4 regions of the Mesorhizobium sp. GW821-FHT07A06 genome follow, and region 1 is predicted to be linked to each of the others. Evidence: predicted binding sites of a transcription regulator. Region 1 holds the regulator's gene; each other region holds the start of a gene.

The links. Region 1 encodes LexA, which represses DNA repair genes until DNA is damaged. Its sites were predicted from a motif close to TGTTCNNNNTGTGTTCNG; they were not measured.
Region 2: a site for LexA is predicted at 4,366-4,383, ahead of AC07SZ_RS11850 (YifB family Mg chelatase-like AAA ATPase). Genes of this name have one in related genera too.
Region 3: a site for LexA is predicted at 4,652-4,669, ahead of parE (DNA topoisomerase IV subunit B). Genes of this name have one in related genera too.
Region 4: a site for LexA is predicted at 2,730-2,747, ahead of AC07SZ_RS00150 (2'-5' RNA ligase family protein). Genes of this name have one in related genera too.

Annotation. Positions count from the first base shown of each region.
Region 1 is NZ_JBWKRC010000007.1:163,507-170,577, forward strand. It holds gene kynU (kynureninase) at 1-216, opposite strand, end outside; gene AC07SZ_RS22675 (ABC transporter permease) at 251-1,174, opposite strand; gene AC07SZ_RS22680 (ABC transporter ATP-binding protein) at 1,180-1,959, opposite strand; gene AC07SZ_RS22685 (ABC transporter substrate-binding protein) at 2,017-3,003, opposite strand; gene AC07SZ_RS22690 (GntR family transcriptional regulator) at 3,158-3,931, shown strand; gene lexA (transcriptional repressor LexA) at 4,284-5,021, shown strand; gene AC07SZ_RS22700 (ComEC/Rec2 family competence protein) at 5,015-7,071, opposite strand, start outside.
Region 2 is NZ_JBWKRC010000003.1:276,684-283,754, forward strand. It holds gene AC07SZ_RS11840 (hydantoinase/oxoprolinase N-terminal domain-containing protein) at 1-140, shown strand, start outside; gene AC07SZ_RS11845 (malate synthase G) at 408-2,579, shown strand; gene AC07SZ_RS11850 (YifB family Mg chelatase-like AAA ATPase) at 2,743-4,275, opposite strand; gene gshB (glutathione synthase) at 4,458-5,399, opposite strand; gene AC07SZ_RS11860 (GtrA family protein) at 5,605-5,979, opposite strand; gene AC07SZ_RS11865 (glycosyltransferase) at 5,984-6,988, opposite strand.
Region 3 is NZ_JBWKRC010000002.1:53,850-60,920, forward strand. It holds gene AC07SZ_RS05685 (TadA family conjugal transfer-associated ATPase) at 1-578, opposite strand, end outside; gene AC07SZ_RS05690 (CpaE/TadZ family protein) at 575-1,789, opposite strand; gene AC07SZ_RS05695 (hypothetical protein) at 1,825-2,094, opposite strand; gene AC07SZ_RS05700 (type II and III secretion system protein family protein) at 2,101-3,540, opposite strand; gene cpaB (Flp pilus assembly protein CpaB) at 3,577-4,503, opposite strand; gene parE (DNA topoisomerase IV subunit B) at 4,740-6,797, shown strand; gene AC07SZ_RS05715 (FUSC family protein) at 6,844-7,071, shown strand, end outside.
Region 4 is NZ_JBWKRC010000001.1:30,594-37,664, forward strand. It holds gene AC07SZ_RS00135 (ABC transporter substrate-binding protein) at 1-631, shown strand, start outside; gene AC07SZ_RS00140 (cupin domain-containing protein) at 808-1,416, shown strand; gene AC07SZ_RS00145 (ABC transporter ATP-binding protein) at 1,406-2,491, shown strand; gene AC07SZ_RS00150 (2'-5' RNA ligase family protein) at 2,787-3,404, shown strand; gene AC07SZ_RS00155 (SnoaL-like domain-containing protein) at 3,540-3,893, shown strand; gene AC07SZ_RS00160 (SRPBCC family protein) at 3,984-4,463, opposite strand; gene AC07SZ_RS00165 (ArsR/SmtB family transcription factor) at 4,460-4,816, opposite strand; gene AC07SZ_RS00170 (ArsC family reductase) at 4,984-5,334, shown strand; gene AC07SZ_RS00175 (DUF488 domain-containing protein) at 5,530-5,886, opposite strand; gene AC07SZ_RS00180 (aminopeptidase) at 5,912-7,071, opposite strand, start outside.

The sequences.
Region 1 (7,071 bases):
CCAGCCGGCGGTGTTCCAGGCGCGGATGAGGTCCTGCGCCCACTCCTGCGTCGCGGCCTTCTGCAGCTCATTGAACACGCATGGCGCCGCGGCGCCCAGCGAATTGCCGTCGAGATAGATCACGCCTTCCGGCAAAATGAACCGGTCGCGCATGGCACGCAGCGGATCCGCCGCATCCATGGCTTCCACTGCCGCGAGATCGAGCGTTGCACGCATGATTTGTGACGTCCCTGGGGTTATTCACGTCTGATTATTCACGGATCGCTTCGCGCGCCGGTGCCGGGCCCCTGCCGCGCTTGAGGCTGGGCAGGGCAAGCATGGCGAGCACGAACAGGCCCGTGGCAAGCTTCAGGTCGGGAGGCGGCATGCCTGCGGCAAGGCAGAACGACACCAGTTGGTAGTAGATGATCGCGCCGGCGAAGGGCGCCACCAGTTGGCGCCAAACCGTCTGCTTGCCGACGACGGCCTCGCCGATCATCAGCGCGGCAAGGCCGTTGATGAGAATCCCCAGCCCCATATTGACGTCGGCGAAGCCCTGCGACTGCACCATCAGTGCGCCGCTCGAGGCCGAAAATGCACTCGCCAGTCCGACACCGCCAATGGTCGCCGCCCAGACATTGATGCCTTGAGCCTCGGCCATATCGGGATTGGCGCCCACGGCACGCACAGCGGTCCCCTTCTCGGTCCTGAAAAACATATAGAGCGCCATGAAGACGATGAGCGCGAGGAGGCCGGCGACAACGATCTTGCTGGCCGGAAAACCCGGCCGCGCGAACGGCACCCAGTCGAACACGGTGGGCGAGCCGAAGACGGAGAGGTTGGACTTGCCCATGATGCGAAGGTTGATGCTGTAGAGCATCGTCATCATCAGGATGCCCGCAAGAAGTGTGTGGATGCGGAAACGCAGATGGATGAAGGCGGTGCAGCAGCCCGCCGCGAAGCCCGCCGCGAATGCAACCGCGATGGCCGCCAGCGGCGATACGCCGGCAGCCAGCAGCACGCCGCAGACGCAGCCACCCAGCGGAAACGCGCCTTCGCTGGTCAGATCGGGAAAATTCAACATGCGAAACGGGATCATGATCCCGAGCACGACAAAGGCCAGGATCAGGCTTTGCGCCAGCGTGACCGGTATGATCGCGACGAAGCTGGTGAGAACCTCCTGAACAAAACCCATGATGATCAGCTCGCCAACAACATGCGGTCGGTCTTGACCGAAAAATGGCCGATGAGGTCGATGACCGTGACCCTCGCCTTCTCTTCCCCGGTGACTTCAAGCAGGACCCGGCCCGCATCGAGCATGATCACCCGGCTGCCATAGTCGACGGCGTGCTGCATGTTGTGGGTCACCATCAGGGTCGTCAGCTTCAGCGCGTTGACGGCCCGCACCGTCGCCTGCATGACGATCTCGGCCGTGCGCGGGTCGAGCGCGGCCGTATGTTCGTCGAGCAACAGCAAGTCCGGCGATCCGCCCACGGCCATGATCAGCGAGAGCGACTGTCGCTGCCCGCCCGAGAGCAGGTCGACACGGGTATCGAGGCGATTTTCAAGGCCGAGGCCCAATATCGACAGGCGCTCCTTGTAGGATGCAAGCCGCGTAGCGTTCAGCCCTTGCCGCAGCGTGCGTTTTTGGCTGCGCAGGTCGGCCAGCAGCATGTTCTCCGCCACCGTCATGCTGGCGGCTGTGCCGCGCATCGGATCCTGGAAGACGCGTGCCAATCTTGCGGCACGTTTGTACACCGGCATGGCCGTGACGTCGGCGCCATTGATCAGGATCCTGCCGGAATCCAGGACAAGAGCTCCGGAAATGGCATTGAGCATGCTGCTCTTGCCGGCTCCGTTGGAGCCGATGACGATGCCGAACTCGCCCGTGGCCAGCGACAGGCTGAGACCGTCCAGCGCGATCTTCTCATCGGCCTGGCCCTTGTAGAATACTTTGCGCGCGGATCGGATCTCGAGCATCGTTCCTCCCTGACCTCAGGATGACGGCGCCGACGCCGTCATCCTTCAGTGCCGATGTCAGTCGACGATGCAGCCGCAGTCGGCCATCGACGCCGGTATCTCCATGCCGAACGCGGCCATCGCCTTGCGGGAAATCGTTGCCATGTGATCCTTGTAGGCAGGGCGCGACGGCGCGATCGTCTTGGGATCCTTGCCCTTGAGGATTTCGGCGGCGATGTTGCCGGCGTTGACGCCGACCTGGGTGTAATTGACCGCGAAGCTTGCCGGCACCGTGCCGTTGCGGACCGCGCTGTCATCGGAGTTGACGATTGGGATTCCGGCCTGGCGAGCGGCCGCGGAGACAGCGGCGATCGCCGGCTGGATCAGGTTTGAAGCCGGGCCGTAGATCACGTCTGCCTTGCCGGCGAGCGCGGCGATGCGCTGCTGGATGTCATTGACGTTGTCGATGCCGACTTCCACGACCTCGAAACCGGCCGCCGGTGCGGCCGCCTTGATCTTCTCGACCAAGGCAACGTCATTGGCCTCGCCCGGATTGTAAGGGACGCCGAAGCGCTTGGCATTCGGCAGCAGCTTCTTGGTGAAGGCCATGACAGCGGCGACATCCTGCAGATCGCTGGCGCCCGTCATGCCTTCGTCTCCGGCGTCCCACGACGGCACCAGCTTGGCCGCGACCGGATCGGTGACAGCGGCAAAGACGATCGGAATACCGGAACCGGCAAGCGCCTTCTTGGCGATCTGCGAGACCGGGGTGGTGATGGTGTAGATCAGCTTGGGCTGCTCCGCCTGCAGCTTGGCGATCATCTGCGGGACTAGCGATGCATCGAAATTGGTATGGCTCTCCGTGTAGACGACATCCTTGCCCTCGACAAAGCCATTGTCCGTCAGCGCTTTCTTGAACCCGGCTATGGCGGCGTTGAGCTGCGGATGCTCGCCGAAATTGGCGATGCCGATGCGAATCTGGTCGGCGGCGGCACTCCCCGCGCTGACCATCAATGCGCCTGCCAGGGCCAATCCCGACAGCCAAGCGGATTTCGACTTCAACATCATTTCCTCCCAGATTTGATCAGCGCCGCTCATCGGGACGGCAACTGCGGCGATCATGGTCAGTCCGTCGTCACCTGTCAAACATTATATATAATTCTTGCCATGGGCCACCATCATATATAATTTCCACATGCCCGACGATGGACGGATCGCGATGCAGGATCAGAACAACTCCACGAAAACCGAGGCTGCCTATCAGTTGCTGCGGCGCGATATCCTGACCACACGCCTCATGCCGGGCGCGCCGCTCAAGCTGAGCGCGCTGCGCGGTCAATACGGCGTCGGCTGGACACCGCTGCGTGAAGCCTTGTCTCGGCTTGAGGCTGAGCGCCTGGTTACGGCCATCAGCAATCGCGGCTTTGCCGTGGCTCCGGTGTCGCGGGCCGAACTCGAGGACCTGGCTCGCGCAAGGATGGTTGTGGAGATGCCGCTGTTCCTGGAATCGATCGGGAAAGGCGGCAGGGAATGGGAGGACGCGGTTGTCACCGCTCACTACCGCCTCTCCCGCTGCAAGACCGCGGTCGACGACCCCTCTGATGACGCGGTCGACCAATGGGACGAGAGCCACGAGGCCTTTCACGCGGCATTGCTGAGTGCCGCGACGTCCAACTGGCTGTTGCGCTTCCGCTCGACAATCGCCGATCAGTTGCGGCGGCATCATCGTTTTCTCGGACTGGCGCCGACATTGCGGGCGGCGGCCGGCCTCAAGCATGGCTATGGCGAGGCAATGGACGCCCTGCGCGAGGCGATCGCGATCGAGCATCACACCGCGATCATGGAAGCGGCCCTCGATCGCGATGTCGAGCGGGCGAAAGCGCTGATGACGGCGCATATCGGCTACACGCTGCATGTCTACGTTCACAGCGAGGACAGCGGCGCGAACAATTATACCGCACGCGCCGGCAGCCTGAAGGCAATTTCGGGATGACTTCATCGTTCTTTCTCTTGAGGCATGATCGTTGGCGTTTTGATTTCGTTTCGTTCCGCCAGGAAGGGATCGACCAACGACGCAAATCCAGCCTCTGGACGCCCTTGAGAAACCGATGCCAAGGTCCATCAAGAGGTAGGCCACAGGCGATTAACCAAAATGATTTCAATGCTCGCGTTGGCGGCGAAGGCGGTCGATCGCTGCGCACTGCCGGCGGCGGATAATTTCAGATGTCTTAACAAGTTCACTAAACTTTAAACAGTTGCGGAACACAACTGGAACAGATAGTGTTTGTTCTGGGTTTGTTTTTCGATTCCGATTCACACCCTTCGTTCAATGCCTGGGGGGCGCCATGCTGACGCGCAAGCAACATGAACTTCTGATGTTCATTCATGAACGGCTGAAGGAAAGCGGTATCCCACCCTCCTTTGACGAGATGAAGGAAGCGCTCGATCTCGCCTCCAAGTCAGGGATCCATCGCCTGATCACGGCGCTCGAGGAACGCGGCTTCATCCGCCGGCTGCCCAACCGGGCGCGGGCATTGGAAGTGCTGCGGCTGCCGGATTCGATCGCGCCAGGCCTCAACGCGGCAAAGAAATTCTCGCCTAGCGTCATTCAAGGCAGTCTTGGTCAGGGCGGCGTTGGCCGCCAGATCAAGCCGGCGCCGTCACGCTTGCCCTTTGCCGGGAATGACGACGACGCGGTCGCCGCCGTGTCGATCCCGGTGATGGGCCGTATCGCCGCCGGTGTGCCGATCGATGCCATCCAGCATCAGACGCATTCGATCTCAGTGCCGCCGGACATGATCATGGGTGGCGAACACTATGCGCTGGAGGTCAAGGGCGATTCGATGATCGAGGCCGGCATCTTCGATGGCGACACGGTCATTATCCGCAACGCCGATACGGCGAGCCCGGGCGAGATCGTCGTGGCGCTGGTCGACGAGGAGGAAGCGACCTTGAAGCGATTCCGCCGCAAGGGCGCTTCGATTGCCCTTGAAGCCGCCAACCCGGCCTACGAGACGCGCATTTTCGGGCCGGACAGGGTCAAGGTGCAAGGCAAGCTGGTCGGGCTGATCAGGCGCTACTGAGCAGGAGCGGCCGGCGTTTCGGGTTTTTGATAGGGCGGCAGTCCCCTCGCCTCACGCGAAAACTTTCGTTGTGCGTGCCAAGGCCGATACGGTCCGTCCACGGCGAAGCTGATGATTGGCGGACTGGTCGCCGATTGGCGGTCGAAGAAGACGGCGGCACTGCCCTTGCGTGCAAGTTGCCGTTTGGTGACGACGAGAACCAGCGGGTTGTGGCAGGCATCGTAGCCCGTCGCGTCATTGACAACGATCAGGTCGGCGAAGCCGCAGGCCTTCCAGGTAGCCTTGCGGTCTTCGACATGCGCGATGATCGCGCCAGACGGATGCCGGGCGAGACAGATGCCCTCCGTGCAATAAAACGGCGCCCCTGGCGGCAGATTGACGGCATCGGCAATATCGAATTGTCCCTCTGCCTTGTTGAACATCTCCGGTGCGACAATTGTTTCGGAGACCAGCGCGCGTTTCCAATTGTCGACGGTGAATTCGTTCGGGCGAGCCCGGCTGACCGCGAGTTCGCCACCGCCGATCGGCACCGCGACCAGGCGCGCGTCTTCCGAGATCAGCACATCCGGCGTGCGCGTATCCGACACCGTCAACAGGCCGGCGAGCGCGAATGGCACTGCCGCGAGCCGCAGCCATGTCGTCGCCATCGTTGCGATGACCAGTGCGATCGTCACCAGCAGCACCGAGTGCTGTGAAATCAGCCCGATCGCATCGACGGGGGAGCGTTCCGATATCCACGCCGATATGGCGATCATGGCCGTCAGCCCCTTGCCCATCACGTAGAGAAAGGGACCATCGGCACCAAAGGGCATCGCAAGAGAACTGAGAACAGCGAAAGGCATGACAATCAGAGAAACGATCGGCATGACGGCGAGATTGGCGAACAGGCTGAGCGGTGACACACGCTGGAAATGCCAGATGGCAAACAGCGCCGTGGCGCAGCCGGCAGTGATGGAGGTCATCGCCAACCCGCCCGTCGCCAGCAGGAATTTTCGCGTGAGAAAGCCCGGCAGGGACCGCTTTGGCGGCGGCGGTCTTGCCTTTCCCGCACGGTGATCCGCCCAGCCGGCATAGGCGCCGACCAGCGCGGCGGTCGCGGCGAAAGACATCTGGAAACTTGGACCGACCACCTCGTGCGGCGACACCACGATGACGGCGATTGCCGAGATGGCGAGGTTGCGCATGGTCAGCGCGGCGCGATCGAACAATACGGCAATCAACATTACCGCCAGCATGATGAAGCTGCGCTCGGCGGCAACGACCACGCCTGAGATGATGAGGTAGGCGGCGATCGACAACAGTGCCACGGCGGCCGCGTATTTCTTCACCGACCGACGCGCGGAAAAATCCGGGAACAGCGCGAAGGCACCGCGCAACAGCCCCATGATGGTGCCGGCGACCAGCGCCATATGCAGTCCGGAAATGGAGATGATGTGATAGATGCCGGTGCGCCGCATTGATTCGTTGATTTCATCGGGAATGCCGGCGCGCACGCCAACGATCAGCGCTGCCGCGATCTCGCCTTCGGCGCCGCCAACAACGCCCCTGATGTGGTCGGCGATGGCTTCGCGCGCATTTTCTATCCCTGAAAACAGGCGGGCCGACAGGGGCATCTCATTGTCGTCGGCGGAGATGATTCTTGGATTGCCAAGGAAGAAGCCGCTGCCACCGATGCCGGCAAAGTAGCTGTCGAACGAGAAATCGTAGCTGTCCGGCCGCACCGGACCTGTCGGCGGCAGCAGCTTCGCATAGCCCGATATCAGCGAGCCGGCTGTCATGTCGTCAGGTATCTTGCGCGCCGAGAGCCGCACCCTTTCCGGCGCGTAACGCAGTTTTGGCCGGGCCGTCGACGTCACATCTATGGTCAATCGGATGCGGCCGGTCTCCATGCGGTCGAGCGAGACGACACGGCCGGTCACTTGCGTCGAGATTTCCGAACCCAGCATCCGGGTGCCGGCCCGCCAGGTCTCGACCTTGGCGGCAAGCAGGCCCAACGCGCACATCAATGCCGCCATGAAGGCCAGATGGGTTTTCGGCCAGGAGCGCGAGA
Region 2 (7,071 bases), on a different contig from region 1:
GCGCCCGGGACGCCGGCACCGACAACGCCGAGATCGACGTCGCGACCGAATTCAGGGTTTCGACGGTCGAAGCTCAGCGCATGTTCATCGAGGCGCATGTCGTGGCGGTGGCCTCGGGACGGCCAAGGATCGCGGTGTAGCGGCTGATCTCCCCCCTTGAGGGGGAGATGTCGCCGAAGGCGACAGAGGGGGTCGGTTCGATGGGACGCGACCTCCTGCTTTGAACAGAACAGGCCAGCACCTTATGTCGGGCGACCCCCTCTGGCCTGCCGGCCATCTCCCCCTCAAGGGGGGAGATCGGCGCTCCGCCAACTTGCCTAAATACGCCACCTTCACCCTAAGCTGAATTGACCCGGCAAACTCAACATGCCAAACGCCCCGCAAAGCCTTTCATCTGGAGTAGCCTGATGACCGATCGCGTCGAGATCGCCGGATTGCGGATTGCCCGCGAGCTGCATGACTTTGTGGCTGGCGAGGCCTTGCCCGGCACCGGCATCGTCGCCGATGCGTTCTGGAACGGCTTTTCGGCCATCGTCCACGATCTCGCGCCGAAGAACCGGTCGCTTCTGGCAAAACGCGACGCTATGCAGGAAAAGCTCGACGGCTGGTACCGTGACAATGGCGCGCCCGTCGACATGGACGTCTACAGGGCATTCCTGAAGGAGATCGGCTATCTTCTCCCCGAGGGGCCGGCCTTCAGCGTGTCGACGGAGAATGTCGACCCGGAAATCGCTGATGTCGCCGGGCCGCAGCTGGTCGTTCCGGTGATGAATGCGCGCTATGCGCTCAATGCCGCCAATGCGCGCTGGGGCTCGCTTTATGACGCACTCTACGGCACCGATGCCATTCCCGAGACGGGCGGCGCGGAAAAAGGCAAGGGCTTCAATCCGGCGCGCGGCGCCAGGGTCATCGCCTGGGCCAAGGATTTTCTCGACCAGTCGGTGCCACTCACCTCGGGTAAATGGGCGGGTGTCAACGGGCTGTCGGTGGCCAATGGCGCGCTGAAGCTCGGCGCCGGCGCCGGCGGCACCACGCTGGCCGATCCCAAACAATTCGTCGGCTATCGCGGCGATGCCGCCAATCCGGATGCCGTGCTGCTGGCGAAAAATGGGCTGCACATCGAGATCGTCATCGACCGCGCCAACCAGATCGGCCGCACCGATCCGGCGGGCATTGCCGACGTCATCCTGGAATCGGCGCTGACCACCATCCAGGACTGCGAGGATTCGGTCGCGGCGGTGGATGCCGAGGACAAGGTCGTGGTCTACCGCAACTGGCTCGGCCTGATGAAGGGCGATCTCGCCGAGGAGATCACCAAGGCCGGCAAGAGCTTTGTCCGCAAGCTCAATCCCGACCGTGCCTACACCGCGCCCGCCGGCGGCCAGCTCACCCTGCCCGGCCGCTCGCTGATGCTGGTCAGGAATGTCGGTCACCTGATGACCAATCCAGCGATCCTGGACCGCGACGGCAACGAGGTGCCGGAAGGCATCATGGACGCGGCGCTGACGGCGCTGATCGCGCTGCACGATGTCGGACCGAAGGGGCGGCGCGCCAACTCCCGCGCCGGCTCGATGTACGTCGTGAAGCCCAAGATGCACGGGCCGGAAGAGGTCGCCTTCGCCGTCGAGATCTTCGACCGAGTCGAAGCGCTGCTCGGCATGGCGAGAAACACCATCAAGATGGGCATCATGGACGAGGAACGGCGCACCACCGTCAACCTCAAGGAAGCGATCCGCTCGGCAAAAGACCGCGTAGTGTTCATCAACACCGGCTTCCTCGACCGCACCGGCGACGAGATCCACACCTCGATGGAAGCCGGCCCGATGATCCGCAAGGGCGACATGAAGCAGGCCGCCTGGATTTCCGCCTACGAGGCCTGGAATGTCGACATCGGGCTCGAATGCGGCCTCGCCGGCCACGCCCAGATCGGCAAGGGCATGTGGGCGATGCCGGACCTGATGGCGGCCATGCTGGAACAGAAGATCGCCCATCCCAGGGCCGGCGCCAACACCGCCTGGGTGCCGTCGCCGACGGCGGCGACGCTGCATGCGACCCACTACCACAAGGTCGACGTGCATGCCGTGCAGGCGGCGCTGAAGAGCCGCCCGAGGGCGAAGCTCGACGATATCCTTTCCGTGCCGGTGGCGGTGCGGCCGAACTGGACGCCCGACGAGATCCAGCGCGAACTCGACAACAACGCGCAAGGCATTCTGGGCTATGTCGTGCGCTGGATCGACCAGGGCGTCGGCTGCTCCAAAGTGCCCGACATCAACGATGTCGGCCTGATGGAAGACCGCGCCACGCTGCGCATCTCCTCGCAGCACATCGCCAACTGGCTGCGCCACAAGGTGTGTTCGGAAATCCAGGTGCGCGATTCCCTGCAGCGCATGGCGGCCATCGTCGACCGCCAGAATGTCGGCGATCCGCTGTACCGGCCGATGGCGCCGGATTTCGACACCTCGATCGCCTTCCAAGCCGCCTGCGACCTGGTGTTCAAGGGAACGAGCCAGCCGAATGGCTACACCGAGCCGGTGCTGCATGCTCGGAGGTTGGAGCTGAAGGCGAAAGCGACGGCCTGAACAAAAGGTCCAGAAGAGATCCGCGCAGACCGAGGCTGGGCGGAAGCGCCGGCGGCCTCCTCTCACTTGATAGAGGTCAGATTGCGAGCCGGAACGGTCCTCCTCGCCTGAAATCTTGCTGGACGGCCGGGCTGGTTGCTCAGGACACGCCGACGCCGGACACCTACGCCGCCTGCGCTACACGCTCCGAGCTCATGCGATAGGAGATCGCCTCGGCGAGATGGATGCGGCCGACGGTCTCGCTGGCGTCGAGGTCGGCCAGCGTGCGCGCCACTTTCAGCACGCGGTGGTAGGCGCGCGCCGAAAAGGCGAGTTTTTCGCTGGCGTCCTTGAGCAGCGAGAGGCCGGCGGCGTCGGGCATGGCGATGTCTTCGATGACGGCCGGCGCGCAATGCGCGTTGGTGGTGGCGCTGGTCACGCCGAGCCGCTCGAAACGCTCGCGTTGCAAGGTGCGGGCGCGTGCCACGCGCATCGCCACCGCCGCACTCTTCTCCGCCCTGTCGGGCCTTATCAGGTCGCTGGCCGAGACCGCGGGAACTTCGATCCTGAGATCGATGCGGTCGAGCAGCGGACCGGAAATGCGCGCCTGGTAGTCGGTACGGCAGCGCTCGCCGCGCAGGCAGCGATAGCCCGGCTCGCCGGCCATGCCGCAGCGGCACGGGTTCATCGCCGCCACCAGCTGGATGCGCGCCGGATAGGTGACGCGGTGGTTGGCGCGCGCGATCATGCAGTCGCCGGTCTCCAGCGGCTGGCGCAGCGCATCGAGGGTCTGCGGCGTGAATTCGGGGAACTCGTCGAGGAACAGCACGCCGTGATGCGCCAGCGACACTTCGCCCGGCCGCGCGCGCAATCCGCCGCCGACCATCGCCGCCATCGAGGCCGAGTGATGGGGGGCGCGGAACGGCCGCCGGTCGGTCAGCTTGCCTTCGCCGAGCTCGCCCGCCACCGAGGCGATCATCGAGACTTCCAGCAATTCCTTCGGCGCCAGCGGCGGCAGGATCGACGGCAGCCGCTGCGCCAGCATCGATTTGCCCGAGCCTGGCGGGCCGACCATCAAGAGATTGTGGCCGCCAGCGGCCGCCACTTCCAGCGCCCGCTTGGCTGTCTCCTGGCCCTTGATGTCGGCGAGGTCGGGCAGGTCGCGCGCCGGGGCGTGGATGCCGGCCTCGGGGCGCGACAGCACCTGCGTGCCACGGAAATGGTTGGCGATGGCGATCAGGCTGCGCGGCGCCAAAATGTCGAAGTCCTTGCCGGCCCACGCCGCTTCCGGCCCGCAGGCGAACGGGCAGATCAGGCCCTTGCCTTCGGCATTGGCGCCGATCGCCGCCGGCAAGGCACCGGCGACGGCGGCAATCGTGCCGTCGAGCGAGAGTTCGCCGAGCACGACATAGCCGGCCAGCATGTCGCCCGGAATGGCGCCAAGGGCTGCCATCAGGCCAAGCGCGATCGGCAGATCATAGTGGCTGCCTTCCTTGGGCAGGTCGGCGGGCGCTAGGTTGACCGTCACCTTCTTCGAAGGCATCGACAGGCCCGACGCATGAAGCGCGGCCTGCACCCGCTCGCGGCTTTCGGCCACCGCCTTGTCGGGCAGGCCGACGATCTGCATGCCGACCTTGCCGGGCGCGATCATCACCTGCACGTCGACCGGCACGGCCTCGATGCCCTGGAAAGCGACCGTGCGAACCCGCGCCACCATTTTCCCACCCCGGATGCGGGCTGGCCCCAGCCCCTGCGATCAGGCCAGGAATGGCCCTTGGCGAGACAATCACAGTTTTCCGGTCAAATCAAGAACATTACGGGAACAGGCAATCGCTGGGGTTGCAACCGAATTGCGCTCGGTTGCAAAAGCGGAACATGGTTAAGACAAAGTGAAAACGCTTACTTCCGCTTGTCCTCGACCGCATCCCAGAACAGGCTGGCAATGTCGGCGCCGCCGAAACGCCGCACCTCGCGCACGCCGGTCGGCGACGTCACGTTGATTTCAGTCATGTAGTCGCCGATGACGTCGATGCCGACCAGGATGAAGCCGCGTTCCCGGAGCGACGGCCCGATGCGGGCGCATATCTCGCGCTCGCGTTCCGTCAGCTCGGTTTTCTCGGCGCGTCCGCCGACATGCATGTTGGAGCGGGAATCGTGCTCGGCCGGAACCCGGTTGATGGCACCGACAGGCTCGCCGTCTATCAGTATGATGCGCTTGTCGCCCTTGCGCACCTCCTTCAGGTAGCGCTGCACGATATAAGGCTCGCGGAACAGCTGGCCGAACATCTCGAGCAGCGAGGCGAGGTTGCGGTCGGCCTCCAGCAGATGGAAGATGCCGGCGCCGCCATTGCCGTAGAGCGGCTTGACGATGATGTCGCCGAACTCCTTGCGGAAGGCGGCGACCTCCAGCGGATCCTTGGTGATCAGCGTGTCCGGCATCAGGTCGGCAAACTCGGTGACGAAGATCTTTTCCGGGCTGTTGCGCACCCAGGCCGGGTCGTTGACGACCAGCGTCTTCGGGTGGATGCGCTCGAGGATATGCGTGGTCGTGATGTAGTTCATGTCGAAGGGCGGATCCTGGCGCAGCAGGATGACGTCCATTTCGGAGAGATCGGTGCGCACTTTTTCGCCCAGCGCGTAGTGATTGCCCTTCTCGTCGCGCACCTGCATCTCCTCGATGCGGGCAAACACCTTGCCGTCGCGCAGCGACAGCCGGTCGGGCGTATAGTGGAACAATTGGTGGCCGCGCCGCTGCGCTTCCAGTGACAGTGCGAAAGACGTGTCGCCGGCGATAGACACGGCGGAGATATGGTCCATCTGGACGGCGATTTTCAACTTCATGGCGGGTCCCCAGCGCGATTGGAGCGGCGTGCTCCCCCTGGATGCACAAGTACGCTCCAACACTTTAAGTCGAGAGCGATATAAGGGTCGCGGCGCCTTCTGCCAATCGGGCCAGCGATCTAAAGCGCATCCTTGCGGCGTGCTTTAGCTCCTGGTTTCATGCATGTCGTTGTCCCAAACGGGAGCCACTTTCGGGCGACATGCATCAACGGTCGAAGACCAGCCTGGAATAGCCGAGGAAGGACAGCGCCATGGCGGCCAGCGAGGCGGTGGCGAGGGCGGCAAGCGGCGGCGCTGCCGGCAGCGCGAACAGGATCGCGGAATAGACGAGGTAGTTGACGATGCTGGTGGCGATGCCGACGCCGCCATAGCGGGCGCCTTCTCGCGCCATGCCGCGCCGCGAGGGCGCGAAGGTCAGGTGCCGGTTGATCCGCCAGGTGACGCAGAGCGCAAAGCCTATCGACAGCAAGCGGGCGGCGAAGGGCCCGAGCGGCGTGAAGGTGAGCAGCAGCCAGAGTGTCGCCGCGTCGGCGGCGAAACCGATTCCGCCGGCAAAAACGAAGCGGACGAGGCGGCTCACCGCCTCAGGCTGCCCGGGGTGTCTTGCCCGGCGCGACCTTTGCCGCGGCGGGCGCGATCGCGCCGGTGCGACGCTCGGCACGGCCCGAAGGCATGGAAAGATAGAAGATGCGCTTCTGTTCGGCCCGCCCGCGCGACACCGAATCAAGGATCAGCCCGGTCACCGCCGCAAGCATCGACAGGAGCAGCAAACCGACCGACAGCACCCAGGTCGGTATGCGCGGGACAAGGCCGGTTTCGGCGAACTCGACCAGCACCGGCGCCATCAGCAACAGGCTCGAGGCCAGGAAGAACAGCGAAAAGGCGCCGAAGAAGCGCAGCGGCTGCGTCTCCTTCATCAGCATGGCGAACATCCACAGGATCCTGGCGCCGTCGCCAAAGGTCGACAGTTTCGATGACGACCCGACCGGCCGGCGGCCGTAGTCGAGCGCGATTTCGCTGACCGGCAATTTGAGCTGCGAGGCGTGTACCGACATTTCGGTCTCGATCTCGAAGCCGCCGGAGACGGCTGGAAAGCTCTTGACGAAGCGCCTGGTGAAGACGCGGTAGCCGGAGAAGATGTCGGTGAAATCGCTGCCGAACAGCCATTTGAAGAGCGCGTTGAAGGCGCGGTTGCCGAAAGCATGGCCGGCCCGTCCGGCGTCGTCGGCGACGCCGCGCCTTGTGCCCACCACCATGTCGGAACGTTCGGTCAGCAGCGTGTTGATCAGCTGTGGCGCGTCCTCGGGCGCATAGGTGCCGTCGCCATCGGCCATCAGATAGATGTCGGCATCGATGTCGGCGAACATGCGGCGCACCACATTGCCCTTGCCCTGGCGAGGCTCGCGCACGACGATGGCACCGGCCGCTCGGGCGCGCAGGGCAGTCAGGTCCTTCGAATTGTTGTCATAGACATAGACGGTGGCGGCCGGCAGCGTTTCGCGGAACCGCCGCACCACCTCGGCGATGGTCGGCTCCTCATTGTAGCAAGGCAGGAGCACGGCGATGAAAGGTTCGTGGTCTTGCGGCATTTTCGTCTCCGAATGCCTTGTCGACCACACGGCCGCGCGCCGGAAACCGGCCTCATCCAGGCGGTTTTACTATTTATTGAAGC
Region 3 (7,071 bases), on a different contig from region 1:
GAGCCGTCAAGCATGCGCGCATCGACCATCGGCTGCGATTCATCGACGCGGCGGCCGACCGCGGCGACGATCTTGTTAATGATTCTAAGCAGATGCGCCTCATCCTTGAACGGGATATGGACCTGCTGCAGCTTGCCCTTCTTTTCGATGAAGCAGTTCTGGTGGCCGTTGATCAGGATGTCGTTGATGTCCGGATCCTTGAGCAGCGGCTCGAGCGGACCGAGGCCGACCATCTCGTCGACGATATCGTCGACCAGCGCCTCTAATTCGACGGTGTTGATCGCCATCCGCTCCTGGCGGGTCTTTTCAGAAACGAAATCATGCACCTGCCGGCGCATCTCCTCCTTGGGCAAACGCTCCAGCGCCACGAGGTTGATCTCCTCGAGCAGCATGCGGTGAATGCGGACGCGCGCATCGAGCACCTTGTTGGCGTTCTTTGCCGGTGCGATATCAGGCTTTGCCGGCAAGGCCTTCCGGCTGGTCGGGATGACGACAGCATGATGCGCGACCGGGGCTGATTCTGCCGGACGCTGCGGCCGCGCGTCACGGTTCTGCAGGGTTGAAAAACGGCTGGTCATCCGGCCTTCCTCCTCAAGAAGTCCTTCCCGAGACCGAATAGCGACTTCGACTTGGCTCCGGTCGCGGCTGCCTCCTCCGGAAGAATGATCCTCTTCAGGTCGTTGACGACATTGGCATTGGGGTCGATTTCGTGAAGCGGCACGCCGCGGTCGACTGCCTCGCGCACCAGCCGGTAGTTGTTGGCGATGCCGCCGACGAAATGCTCGCCAAGGATTTCCTGGACGTCGGCCTGCTTGATGCCGTTGTCGAACATCTTCTGCTCGAAACGGTTGACGATGACGTTCGGCTTCACTTCCTTCCCGGCGGTCTCATAGACAGCCTGGATCAGCCTTTGCGTGTGGCGCAGGCACGGCACGGTCATCTCGGCGACGATATAGAGCTTGTTGGAGCCGAGCAGCACGGTCTCCGTCCAGGGAAACCAGGTGCGCGGCATGTCGATGACCACATTGTCGAAATAGGCCGAGACGAGGTCCAGCATGCGTACCACGACATCGGTCTTGAACGAGCGCATCTCCGCCGGGTGGGTCGGCGCGGCCAGCACGCACAGCCCGCTGGCGTGCTTTGACAGCATCACGTCGAGCAACTGCCGGTCGAGGCGTTCGGGCTGGTTTTCGATCTCGGTGATGTCGAAACGTGGTTCGAGGTCGAGATATTCGGCACAGGCGCCCTGCTGGAAATTGAGATCGACCACGCAGGTCGAGGCGCCACGCGTCACCGAATGATGCAGCTGGAAGGCGGTCTGCAGCGCCAGCGTCGTTGTCCCGACGCCGCCGGCGGCAGGCATGAAGGTGTAGATCTGCGACTCGGTGTTTTCCTCCCGTCCCGGCCCCTGCAACGCCCGCACCACCGAGCGCACCAGGTCTGCCGTTGTGATTGGCTTGACCAGGAAATCGGCGACCTTGAGCTGCACCAGGATGCGCACCGCGGCCGCGTTGAACTCCTGGGTGACGACGACAACCGGTGTCTTGCCCTCCAGCCGGCGCATGATGCGCTGCAGCGACTCGACCTCCTCCAGCCTGGCCGCGTCCATGTCGACGATGATGGCGCCGAAATCGGCCTCCTGGATCTCGCCACGCAACTCGGTGACACTCTTCTCCACCGCCGAGAGCTGGATGATCTCGGAGGCGGCGAATGCCGTCCGCGTGTCCTGCACGAAGGTCCTGTCCGTCGATACGAGCAGGATTTTCCGGGTCTTGATGCCGTTTGCCATTTTTATCAGCCTGTGGGCTCGATCGCCCTTTGGGGTCAGTTGCCCGTGGTCGTCTGCGACGCCTTCGACGCGGCGGCCTGATCGGGGGTGACGGGTCCGGCATCGCCACGCTTGGCAGGCACGAGAAGCCTGGTGTTCTGGACACCGTACTTCCAAGGATCGACCATCTGCATGACGGTATTGGCGGCCTGGGCGTTACCGGCCCCGGTCGTCAGCCCTTCACTGCGCACATAGTCGTCGCTGGTGCAGCCGGCGGCGAAGCCGGCCAAAAGCAAGGCGATGCTCGATCTCAGGATCAGACGCATGGCACTTCAGTCCTTCGGCAGGTCGAGGAAATGCCCGACCGTGGTGGCGGGAGTGGCTCGTGCGGCACTGCCATCAGCCAGCGCCAGCGCGCGACCGGTGTCCGATGCCTTCACTTCCTCGGTGTTGTTGAGGAAATAGTCGACGTTGCTGGCCGGCTGCGTGCCGTCGGTCGGCTCAGCCATCTTCTTCGATGGGTCGACCGGCTTGACCAGATAGGGCGTGACGATGATGACCAGATCGGTCTCGCGGCGCTGGTAGGACTTCGACGAGAACAGCGGTCCAAGCACGGGCATCTTGCCGAGGCCGGGAATGCGCGATGTGGTGATGTCGTTCTGCGACTGCAGCAGCCCCGCGATCATGAAGCTCTGGCCGTTCTTCAGGTCGACCGAGGTCTTGGCGCGGCGCACGATGAAACCGGGCACGGAGATGGTGCCGATGTTGTAGGATGCCGACGCATCGATCGAGGACACTTCCGGCGCGATGTCGAGGCTGACCAGCCCATCCTTGAGCACTGTCGGCGTGAAGTCGAGGCTGACGCCGTACTTCTTGTAGCTGACGGAGATCTTGCCGTTGTCCTCGGAAACCGGGATCGGAAATTCGCCGCCGGCCAGGAAGCTCGCCGTCTCGCCGGAACGGGCAATCAGGTTCGGCTCGGCCAGCCGGCGGGCGAGGCCGCGCTCTTCCAGCGCCTTGATCGCGACATCGATCGACACGCCGTTCGACAACAGCCGGCCGATGATCTCTCCGGTTCCAGCCGGCGGCACGGTTCCCGGAGCGATGGTGACGTCGCGTCCACCAATGCCGTAGGCGAAATTGGCGCTGTATTTGGCGCCGAGATCCTGGCTTGCCTGACGATTGATCTCGACAAAGCGGACGTTGAGCTGGACCTGCTGCGAGGACGAGATGTTGACGGAGTTGATCACTTCTTCATTGCCGGAAAAGCGGCTGGCGATCTTGCTTGCCTTGTCCGCGGCGACAGCGTCATCCGCCTCGCCCGACAGCACGACACGGCCATTGGCCGAACCGACCTTGATCTTGGCGTCCGGCACGCTGGCGCGTATGGTGCTGGCCAGTTGATCCGTGTCGAGCGTCACCTCGATGTCGACGGTGCCGACAAGCTGCTTGTTCTCGTCGAACAAAGCGATGCCGGTCGTACCGAGATTGTTGCCCAGCACATAGAAGGATTTGTCGGTCAGCGGATTGACGTTGGCGATCTCCGGATCGCCGATGACAATCTGGTAGAAAGCGGCGCTCGTCACGATCGTCCTGGGCTTCCCCTTGGCGACCTTGATCGACGCATTCTTGGTCGCCGAGACATAGACGACGTCATTGCCTGCCCTGGCCGCGCCGGGCAAGCCAAGCATCCCGCTTGCAGCCAGGGCAACCGCCATCCCCAGGGTGCGCACGAAGCGCAACCGGCCTGCCATTCGATATAGGGTACGCATCAACATTGCCCCGTCCCGACCGGTCCCCACCGGCCTTTACTTCTGGTCCCGCGCAGGAACCTGATATTCCTCGGCCTTCGTGCCGCGCGTCACGATGACCGTCTTGAATTTCGGCTTCTCCGGCTCCTTGGTCACTGCATCGAACAAGGAGCCGGCCGCGGCCTGAGCCTTGGCCGCTACCGATCCGCCGAAGGAAGAGATGGTGGTGACGCCATTCTTGCCGTCGCCGCCTTCGCTGGCTGAGCGCAGCGACAGCGACAGCGTGCCGACGGTGCGGGCAAGCGCCACTTTCTGCGCGCCCTCGGTCGTCACCTCGATGGTCACGGAATTGGCCACCTGCGGCGCGGTCTGGCGCTCGTCGGCGCCCTGCCCGACGCTCAGCACCTTGGCGTCCGCAACCACGATCTCGGACGTGATGGTCGAACCGGCCGCCCCTTGCGCATTCTTGGCGACCTCCTGGATTTCGCCGGCATCGCGCGTCAGCACGACATCGACGCGGTCGCCCGGCGTGACGAAGCCGCCGACACCGGCAATCTCGTCGGTGCGGATGGTGACCGCGCGCATGCCCGGCGTCAGCATGTTGGAGAGCGTCGCGCGGCCGTTTGGCCCCGACAACTTGGTCAGCAACACGGGTTCGTTGACCTCGATCGGCGACAGCACGACGCGGCTGCCTTCGCCAAGCAACCCGTCGATGGTGGCAAAAGCACCCTGCGGCAGGGAATCCTGCGGCCACGGGATTTCGATCAGCTTTGCACGGTCGATTTCCATGCCGTAGCGCAACGGCGCGTTCGCCACCACGATGGTCTTGAACTCGATCCTTGGCGGAGCCGGAGCAGCGATCGACGCCGTCTTCTCCTCGGCGTCGGCCCTGGCCTGACTTTTGACCCAGAAATCCGCGGCAAAGATCGATATCGCGCCGAAAACGGCGGCGATGCCGATCATCGTTATGGCCTTGCCCCTCACGCCGAAACCCCTGATGCCCGTCGTTTCTTGTTATGTTGGGCTCACGCTAGGCCGCTTTGTTAAAGAAACAGGAATCCCGGCCAGCGGTATCGGACCTATTTCCGCCCGCTTGGTTATCGAATGGTTTTAAGGTAAGAGGGGTCAATCCCCGAACGTAACAGGAACCTCCGTCGCTTGGCGCTGAAAAGCGTGGCAGTATCGGCGGGTGATTCGCAGCACCGGACCCTATGGCAGGCATGGACGACAACAACGATCTCTTCGGCAACATGGACAAGCAGCCGCAGCCGGTTCGCACACCGGTGCGCCCGGCGGATCCCCTTGTGCAGGCTGCGGCCAAGCGCACGCCAGCGACCAAGGATGGCAGCGAGGGTTACAGCGCCGCCGATATCGAGGTGCTCGAGGGCCTGGAGCCGGTGCGTCGCCGGCCAGGCATGTATATTGGCGGTACCGACGACAAGGCGATGCACCATCTGTTCGCCGAGGTCATCGACAATTCGATGGACGAGGCGGTTGCCGGCCATGCCACCTTCATCGATGTCGAGCTTTCGGCCGACGGGTTTCTGACCGTTACCGACAATGGCCGCGGCATCCCGGTCGATCCGCATCCGAAATTCAAGAAGCCGGCGCTCGAAGTCATCATGACGACGCTGCATTCGGGCGGCAAATTCGACTCAAAGGTCTATGAAACCTCCGGCGGTCTGCATGGCGTCGGCGTTTCCGTGGTCAACGCGCTGTCGGATCATCTTGAGGTCGAGGTCGCGCGTGGCCGCCAGCTCTACCGCCAGCGCTTTTCGCGCGGCATTCCGGTAAGTGGCCTGGAGCAGCTTGGCGAGATCCACAACCGGCGCGGAACGAAAATCCGCTTTCATCCCGACGAGCAGATCTTCGGCAAGGGCGCGGCGTTCGAACCGGCGCGGCTCTATCGCATGACGCGCTCGAAAGCCTATCTGTTCGGTGGCGTGGAAATCCGCTGGACCTGCGATCCCTCGCTGATCAAGGAAAAGGACCAGACGCCGCCCAAGGCGGAGTTCCATTTTCCTGGCGGCCTGAAGGACTATCTAAAGGCATCGCTCGGCGACGACTTTCAGGTCACCCGCGAAATCTTCGCGGGAAAAAGCGAAAAGCAAGGCGGCCATGGCTCGCTCGAATGGGCGGTGACGTGGTTCGGCGGCGACGGCTTCATCAATTCCTACTGCAACACCATCCCGACCGGCGAAGGCGGCACCCACGAGGCCGGCTTCCGCAACGTGCTGACCCGGGGCTTGCGCGCCTATGCCGATCTTGTCGGCAACAAGCGCGCCTCGATCGTCACCTCCGAAGACGTCATGATCTCGGCGGCGGGCATGCTGTCGGTGTTCATCCGCGAGCCTGAGTTCGTTGGCCAGACCAAGGACAGGCTGGCGACGATCGAGGCGATTCGCATTGTCGAGACCGCGATCCGCGATCCATTCGACCATTGGCTGGCCGACAATCCACAGGAAGCCTCGAAGCTCTTGGAATGGGTAATCGCGCGCGCCGACGAGCGGGTGCGCCGGCGCCAGGAAAAGGAAGTGTCGCGCAAGAGCGCGGTGCGCAAATTGCGCCTGCCGGGCAAGCTCGCCGACTGCACGCAGAACGCGGCCGCTGGTGCCGAACTGTTCATCGTCGAAGGCGACTCGGCTGGCGGCTCGGCCAAGCAGGCACGCGACCGTGCCAGCCAGGCCGTATTGCCGCTGCGTGGCAAGATCCTCAACGTCGCCAGCGCCGGCAACGACAAGCTCGCCGCCAATCAGCAGATATCCGACCTGATCCAGGCGCTTGGCTGCGGCACACGCTCGAAGTACCGCGACGAGGATTTGCGCTATGACCGCGTCATCATCATGACCGACGCCGACGTCGACGGTGCCCACATCGCCTCGCTGCTGATCACCTTCTTCTACCAGGAAATGCCGGCGCTGGTGCGTGGCGGCCACCTCTATCTGGCGGTGCCGCCGCTTTACTCGATCAGGCAAGGCGGCAAGGTCGCCTATGCCCGCGACGACGCGCACAAGGACGAGCTCCTGCGCACCGAATTCACCGGACGCGGCAAGGTGGAGCTTGGCCGCTTCAAGGGCTTGGGCGAAATGATGGCCTCGCAGCTCAAGGAGACCACCATGGACCCGAGGAAGCGCACGCTGCTCAGGGTCGACGTGATCGACGCCGAGGCCGCGACCAAGGACGCGGTCGACGCGCTGATGGGCACCAAGCCGGAAGCCCGCTTCCGCTTCATCCAGGAGCGTGCCGAATTCGCGGAGACGGAAGTGCTGGATATCTGAGCGCCACCCGGTCCATAACACGGGCTCCAGTTGCGGAGACGAGCATGTGACCCGGGCACGGCTGAAAGCTTATTTCGAGACAAGCTTGGCCGGGCTGACACAGCCGACGCGCTCGGACTGGATTTTCGCCCTGCGCACCGTTTCGGCCGGCCTTATCGCGCTCCTCGCCGCCTATGCGCTGCGGCTCGATCACCCGCAATGGGCGATGATGACGGTATTCATCGTCGCCCAGCCGGTTGCCGGCATGGTGCTGGCGAAGGGTTTTTATCGCCTG
Region 4 (7,071 bases), on a different contig from region 1:
CGACCTGGTGAAGAATCCCGAGGCGAGCTGGAACCTGCTCTGGGACAAGCAATATGCCGGCCGCATGGCGACCATCGACGCCGTCCATGACACGCCGATCGTTGCCGCGCTTCTCGCCGGCGTGAACCCCTTCGACATGACGCCGGCTGAGATGGACAAGGTCGCGGCAAAGCTGCGCGAACAGCGCCCGCTGCTGTCGAGCTACACCACCGACATGACCTCGGTCGAGCAGGCGCTGGCCAGCGGCCAGCTGGTCGCCGCCATGACCTGGAACGCATCGGCCACCTCGCTGAAGAAGCAGGGCGTGCCCGTCGAGTTCATGAAGCCGAAGGAAGGCATGCTGACCTGGGCCTGCGGCTTCGTCATGCTGAAGGACGCCAAGAATGTCGATCTCGCCTATGACTTCATCAACAGTCGGCTCGACGCCGACTCCGGCAAATTCCTGATCCAGTCCTATGGCTATGGCAGCTCGCTCAGCACTGCTTTCGCCGGCGTGTCGAAGGACGAACTGGAGAAGCTGCAACTGCCGTCCGACCCGGAGGTGATGCTGAAGAGCACCATCTTCACCGGGCCGATGAAACAGAACGACGATGTGGCCAAGATGTTCGAGAAAGTGAAGGCTGGCGGGTGACGCTGGTTCTTCCTTCTCCCCTTGTGGGAGAAGGTGTCGCCGAAGGCGACGGATGAGGGGTGCTCCAGCTTGGCGCCGACGGTGATCCGTCACCCACCCCTCATCCGTCTCGGCGCTACGCGCCGATCCACCTTCTCCCACAAGGGGAGAAGGAAGAAGCAAACGAGGACGAATGCATGGATGTTCTTGACGAAGCGGCGGACAAGCCGAAGGATGATGCCGATGTGCGGGTCGGCCGACGCGTGCGGGCGCTCAGGCTCGAGCGCCGCCTGTCGCTGGCCGAGCTGGCTGTGAGGGCGGGCGTGTCGATCGGCGCGCTCAGCCAGATCGAACGCGGCATGTCCTCGTTGCGCGTCAAGGTAATCTGGCCGCTCGCCGCCGCGCTCGACATCGAGCCTTCGGCGCTGATTGCCGATGGCAACGAGGCCGTCAACGATCTCTATTGCGTGCGCGCCAACAGCCGCCGCGCGATTCCGGTGAAATCCGAAGGCATCGCCAAGGCACTGCTGTCGCCGCCCGGCGCGACGCTGACCGGCATGCTGGTGACGGTGGAAGCCGGTGGCGGCACGGCGGAAGCCTACGCCCATGCCGGCCATGAATTCGGCTTCGTGCTTTCGGGCGAAGTCGAACTGGTGGTGGATTCGACAAGATATGGGCTGAAGACCGGCGACAGTTTCGCCTTCAAGAGCACGCTTTTGCACGCCTTCCGCAATCCCGGCGCGGAGCAGTGCCAGATCCTGTGGGTCAACACCACGAAGCCGTCCGAGGTTCGCGATGGCGCCTGATCCACTCGTCCGGCTGCAGGCGGTTTCCAAGGTTTTCCCCGGTGGCATCGTCGGGCTCGATGCTGTCGATCTCGACATTGTCAGCGGCGAATTCATCACGCTGCTCGGGCCGTCGGGCTGCGGCAAAACCACCAGCCTGCGTGTCATTGCCGGCTTCGAAAGTCCGTCGAGCGGCAAGGTCTTGCTCGAGGGCCGTGACATCACGGCCCTTCGGCCTTTCGACCGGCCGGTCAACACCGTGTTCCAGGACTACGCGCTGTTTCCGCACATGGACGTCGCCGAGAATGTCGGCTTCGGCCTGTCCTTGCGAAAACTGTCCGGCGCCGAGCAGGCTAAGCGCGTCGGCGAAGCCCTGGAGATGGTGGGTCTCGCCGACAAGCTTCGCGCTCGCGTCCTGGAACTTTCGGGCGGCCAGCGCCAGCGCGTCGCGCTCGCCCGCGCCATCGTCTGCGAGCCGCGCGTGCTCTTGCTCGACGAGCCGCTGTCGGCGCTGGACGCGCATCTGCGCGAACAGATGCAAGTCGAGTTGAAGCGGCTGCAGTCGCGGCTTGGCACCACCTTCGTCATGGTCACCCACGACCAGACCGAGGCGCTGTCGATCTCCGACCGCATCGTCGTCATGAACAAGGGCCGCATCGAGCAGATCGCGCCGCCGGCGACCCTCTATGATCGGCCCGCAACAAAGTTCGTGGCGAGCTTCATCGGCACCATGAATCTCCTGCAATCGCATTTTGTCGGCCGCGATGGCGATCGCCTGCGTTTCACTGCCGGCACCTTGCCGCTGGAGGCCATTTCCGAAACCGGCCAGTCCCCCGGCGAAGGCGACATGCGCACCATCGGCGTGCGTCCGGAGGATCTGCTGGCGACGACCGAGGCCGCGCCCGGCACGGCGCCGGCACGTGTCAACAGCATCGTATTTCACGGTCGTACGCTACGCCTGCATGCCGAACTCGGGCAAGGGTTGCCGGTCGTGATCGATGCGCCGCGCAAGGCAGAGGGGTTTCAATTCAGCGTCGGTGATGTGGCGCATATCAGCCTGCGTCGTGGCGCCAACTGCCCTGTGCTGCCGGGCTAGGCTGACCACCTCGCAAGGTCTGCGCACAACTGCGGGGGCGAAGCAGGTCTCGATCGACTATCGGACCGGGCACGTTCGGGGGCGGATATGCAGGTTGTGCGATCCATGGCTTCTTCAAGATCAAGGGCATCATCGGCGACGGTGACTTCGAGAGCCCTGCCTGACAGGGCTCCCTCAATCTTGAAGTTGCAGGCGCTGATGCGGAGAGCATCGGCGCCTGTTTCGTTTCAACTTGATTTGTTCACTTTATGTTCTATATTTCTCGACTGGATTCAATTTGCCGACGAGTTCCGTCATGAGTAGGCAACCTGCATTCGCAAAGAACGGTCAGACCTCTTTCCCATTTGAGGAACCGAGTCCAATCCGGGAGCCACATCTGTTCTACGCGTTTCTGGTCGAAGCCCCAGTCAACGTGATGCTGCGGCGCAGGGCAGAGCGCTACAATCGGGAACTGGGGTTGCGAGGATGGCTGACGCCAACCGATCAAATACACATAACCCTGATGGGCCTTGGCGACGGCAAACAGGAGCGTGTGGTGGAGATCGCCCGCCATGTCGGCTTGCTAATACAGGCTGCGCCATTCGAAGTTTACTTCGACTGCCTGTCGGCCTTCGGCGGCGGAGCGCTGGTGCTTCGCAGCAGCGACCATTCGCCGGCCCTGCAAGCCTTCTGGCGAAAGCTCTCCGCTGTGATCGACGACAGCCCGCTGCAGCCGTTCGTCACGAGTTCTTTGGAGCCACATGTCACGCTGCTTCGTGACAGAAGAGGCATGCCGAAAGTGCGGGAACAGATTGTTGAGCCGATATTCTGGACGGTGCGCAGCTTTGCGCTGATCCGCAGCTATCAGGGCGAATACGAATGTCCGGCGATCTGGCAATTGACCGGTCAGGACGATTCCCTTGCGGGTATGTAAGCCGCCACAAATCTCGTCACACGGCCGCGCTATATCCATCGTCCTGACACGGCTTGTCAGCTGTCATGCGGGCAAGGGTGGCGGGCCGGCAAGCACTTCCTTACTTCGAGTGCGTCTGAACAGGAGGAACACAAAATGACCATCGCGGAAATTGCCAAGGATTTCACCGAGCTCCTCAAGCAGGGAGACCACAACGGTGCCGCCGAAAAGTACAATGCCGATGACATCGCCAGCTACGAGGCCATGGAGGGACCGATGGCCGTCAGCCACGGCAAGGAGGCCCTCAGGCAGAAAAGCCAATGGTGGCAAGAGAACCATGAGGTCCACGGTGGAACGGTCGAGGGACCCTATGTCAACGGCGACCAGTTCGCGGTGCGCTTCACATTCGACGTCACACCCAAGGCCACCGGCCAGCGTGTAACCATGGACGAGGTTGGCCTCTACACGGTCAAGAACGGCAAGATTACCGAAGAGCGTTTTTACTACTGAGGCAGGAGATGCCTCCGACTTCGAAGCCTGCTCTTCGCTTCGAGATAGAAGCATTGCGGCCGGGACGGCGTCCGGGTCGCAATGTGCCGCTCAAATCGTCTTCACATACTCGGCAAGCTGGTCGGCCACCGTGCCCCAGCCATCGAAGAAGCCCATCTCCTCATGGCTGTTGCGGGTCGCCTCGTCGCGGTGGATGGCGGTGGCGGTGTAGTGCGTGCCCCGGCCATCGGGCTGGAGAGAAATGACCGCGGTGATGAACGGTTCGCCTGACGGCCGATAGCCCGGCAGCAGCGCATCCGTCCACACCAGCCGCTCGTTCGGCACGATTTCGAGATAGCAGCAATGGCGGTCGTTGACCTCCTTTCCGTCGGGCGACTGCATGCGTGTCCTGAACAACCCGCCTGGCTTGAGATCGATCTCGCAGTCGGTGATCATCCACGGCCTCGGCGTGAACCACTGCTTGACATGCTCCGGCTTCGTCCACGCCCGCCACAACAGTTCGCGCGGCGCATCGACGACGCGCTCCAGCACGAGGTCCAGCCTGGGATCCGGCTTGAAGGGATAGCTCATTTTTCCTGCTCCTTGAGGGTCATCACATAGGCGTCGAACTGGTCGAGGCGGCGCTTCCACAGTGTCCGCTGTTCGGCCAGCCAGTTCTCGGCAAGCTTCAGCGGCTCGGGTGCCAATTGGTAGGTTCGGGTGCGGCCGATCTTTTCCGATCGCACCAACCCGCAGCCCTCCAGCACCTTGAGGTGTTCGATGAAGGAGGGCAGGGCCATCTCGAAGGGATGCGCCAGCTCGCTCACCGAGGCCGGGCCGCGGTTCAGCCGCTCGACGACACTGCGCCGCGTCGGGTCGGCAAGCGCGCGGAAGATGCCGTCGATGGGCGGAAGGTTCGGATTGGCAGTCTGGAGGCTTGTCATTGCTCGGTCCCAAAGCGTCGTCAAAAGCGACCCAACAATACTTAGGAAAATTCCTTAGTATTGGCAAGCCCGAAAATTCCGCGTTTCAGGCCTGGGCGCTGGCAAAGCGGGAAGGGCGGTTTTAGGCTGTGGGAAGGATTCGATTGTCAGCCCAAGGGAAACGCGCTTTGACGACTACGATCTACGGCATCACCACCTGCGACACGGTCAAGAAGGCGCGCGTCTGGCTGGAGGGCCATGACATTGCCTATCGCTTCCATGACTTTCGCGCGGAGGGGCTGGACGCGAAACGGCTGGGTGGCTGGGTTGGCAAGGTCGGCTGGGAAAAGCTGCTCAACAAGAGCAGTACCACGTTCCGCGAACTGCCGGACGCAGACAAGCAATCGCTCGACGAAAAAAAGGCCAAGGCGCTTATGCTGGCCAAGCCGACCATGATCAAGCGTCCGGTACTTGAAGTCGGAGACCAGATCTTGGTTGGGTTCAAGCCGGATGTCTATGCTCAGGCGGTTGGCAAGTAAGGGCTGTATTCGCCCACTTCGTCATTGCCTGAAAGCGGGGCTCCGAGGCGGTCTGATTCCTCGGAGCTGTTGACGAAGCTGTGTCCAACGATGGCTAGAGCACTTCACCGTTTCACGGAAACGGCGAACCACTCTAACTCCTTGTTTTTACGAAATTCCGGACGGAAAACCGCTCACACTTTTCCTGGAATTGCTCTAGTGAACGCCTGCGAGATACCCCGCCAACGCCACCGCATTGTTGTGCGCTTCGTCATGCGCACTGTAGAGCAGCGTCACCTTGCCATGGCGGAGCAGGCCACGCAGTCGCGCCACCGCCTCTTCGTTCTCATCGAGCTCAGCGCGATACCGCTTCTGAAATTCCGTCCAGAGTTCGGGCTTGTGCCCGAACCACTTGCGCAGATCGTCGCTCGGCGCGATCTCTTTCAGCCACAGCGCCAGCGTGGCATGCTCCTTGCTGACGCCGCGCGGCCAGATGCGATCGACCAGCACCCGTTGGCCGTCGGCCTTGTCGGGTGCTTCGTAGATGCGCTTGACCGCGATATCGAAAGTCATCCCGCCCTCGCAGGCTGGCAAGCCGTCAGGCCCACTCGCCCTTGCGCATGACCGCCACGCGGCTGCCGTCCTTGTGGACGCCGTCTATGTCGATCTTGTCCGAACCGATCATCCAGTCGATATGGATGAAGCTCTTGTTGCCGCCGCGGGCCGCGATCTCGTCCTGGCTGAGGGAGGCGCCGTTGACGAAACACTTCGAATAGCATTGGCCGAGCGCGATGTGGCAGGCGGCGTTCTCGTCGAACAGCGTGTTGAAGAACAACAGGCCGCTGGCCGAGATCGGCGAGGAATGCGGCACCAGTGCGACTTCGCCCAGGCGGCGCGATCCCTCGTCGGTGTCGAGCACTTTCTTCAGCACGTCTTCCCCTTTCGAAGCCTTGGCCTCGACTATCCGTCCGGCTTCGAACCGCACCGAGATGTCGTCGATCAGCGTGCCCTGGTAGGACAGCGGCTTGGTCGAGGAGACATGGCCTTCGACCCGCCTGGCATGCGGCGTGGTGAAGACCTCCTCGGTCGGGATGTTGGGATTGCAGGTGATGCCGTTCTTGGCGGTCGAGGCGCCGCCCATCCATTCATGGCCGTCCGCCAGCCCGACCGTCAGGTCGGTGCCCGGTCCGGTGAAATGCAGCGCGTGGAAATCATGGCCGTTCAGCCATTCGGTGCGGCCGCGCAGAGCGGCATTGTGCGCCTTCCAGTTGCCGATCGGGTCCTCCACATCCACCCGCGAGGCGGCGAAGATGGCATCGGCGAGCTTGACCACGGCGACATCGTCGGCATCGCCGGGAAAAACCTGCTTGGCCCATGCGAGGTCCGGATAGGCGATGATGTTCCAGTTGATGTCGAAGCCGGTGATCTTTTCCAGCGCCGGCTGGTAGGCCATGGAATTCGCCTTGTTGGCGCGCGCCACTTTCGCCGGGTCCTGCGCCGACAACAGCGAGGGATCCTCGCCACGCACGGCAAGCCTGGCCGCATTGTTGGAAAAGGCCTTTGCCATGCCTTCATAGAGCCAGCCGGCGGCGTGGTCGAAACCGGCGTCGGCGCCGAAGCGGTAGCGCGCCAGCGTCATCTCGTCGTCGTTGAAGATCGGCGTCACCAGCCCGGCGCCGGCCTTGTAGGCGTGTTCGACGATGCGCCTGGTCAGCGGCAGGGCCGCGATCGACGAGGTCAGCACCAGATCCTGTCCCG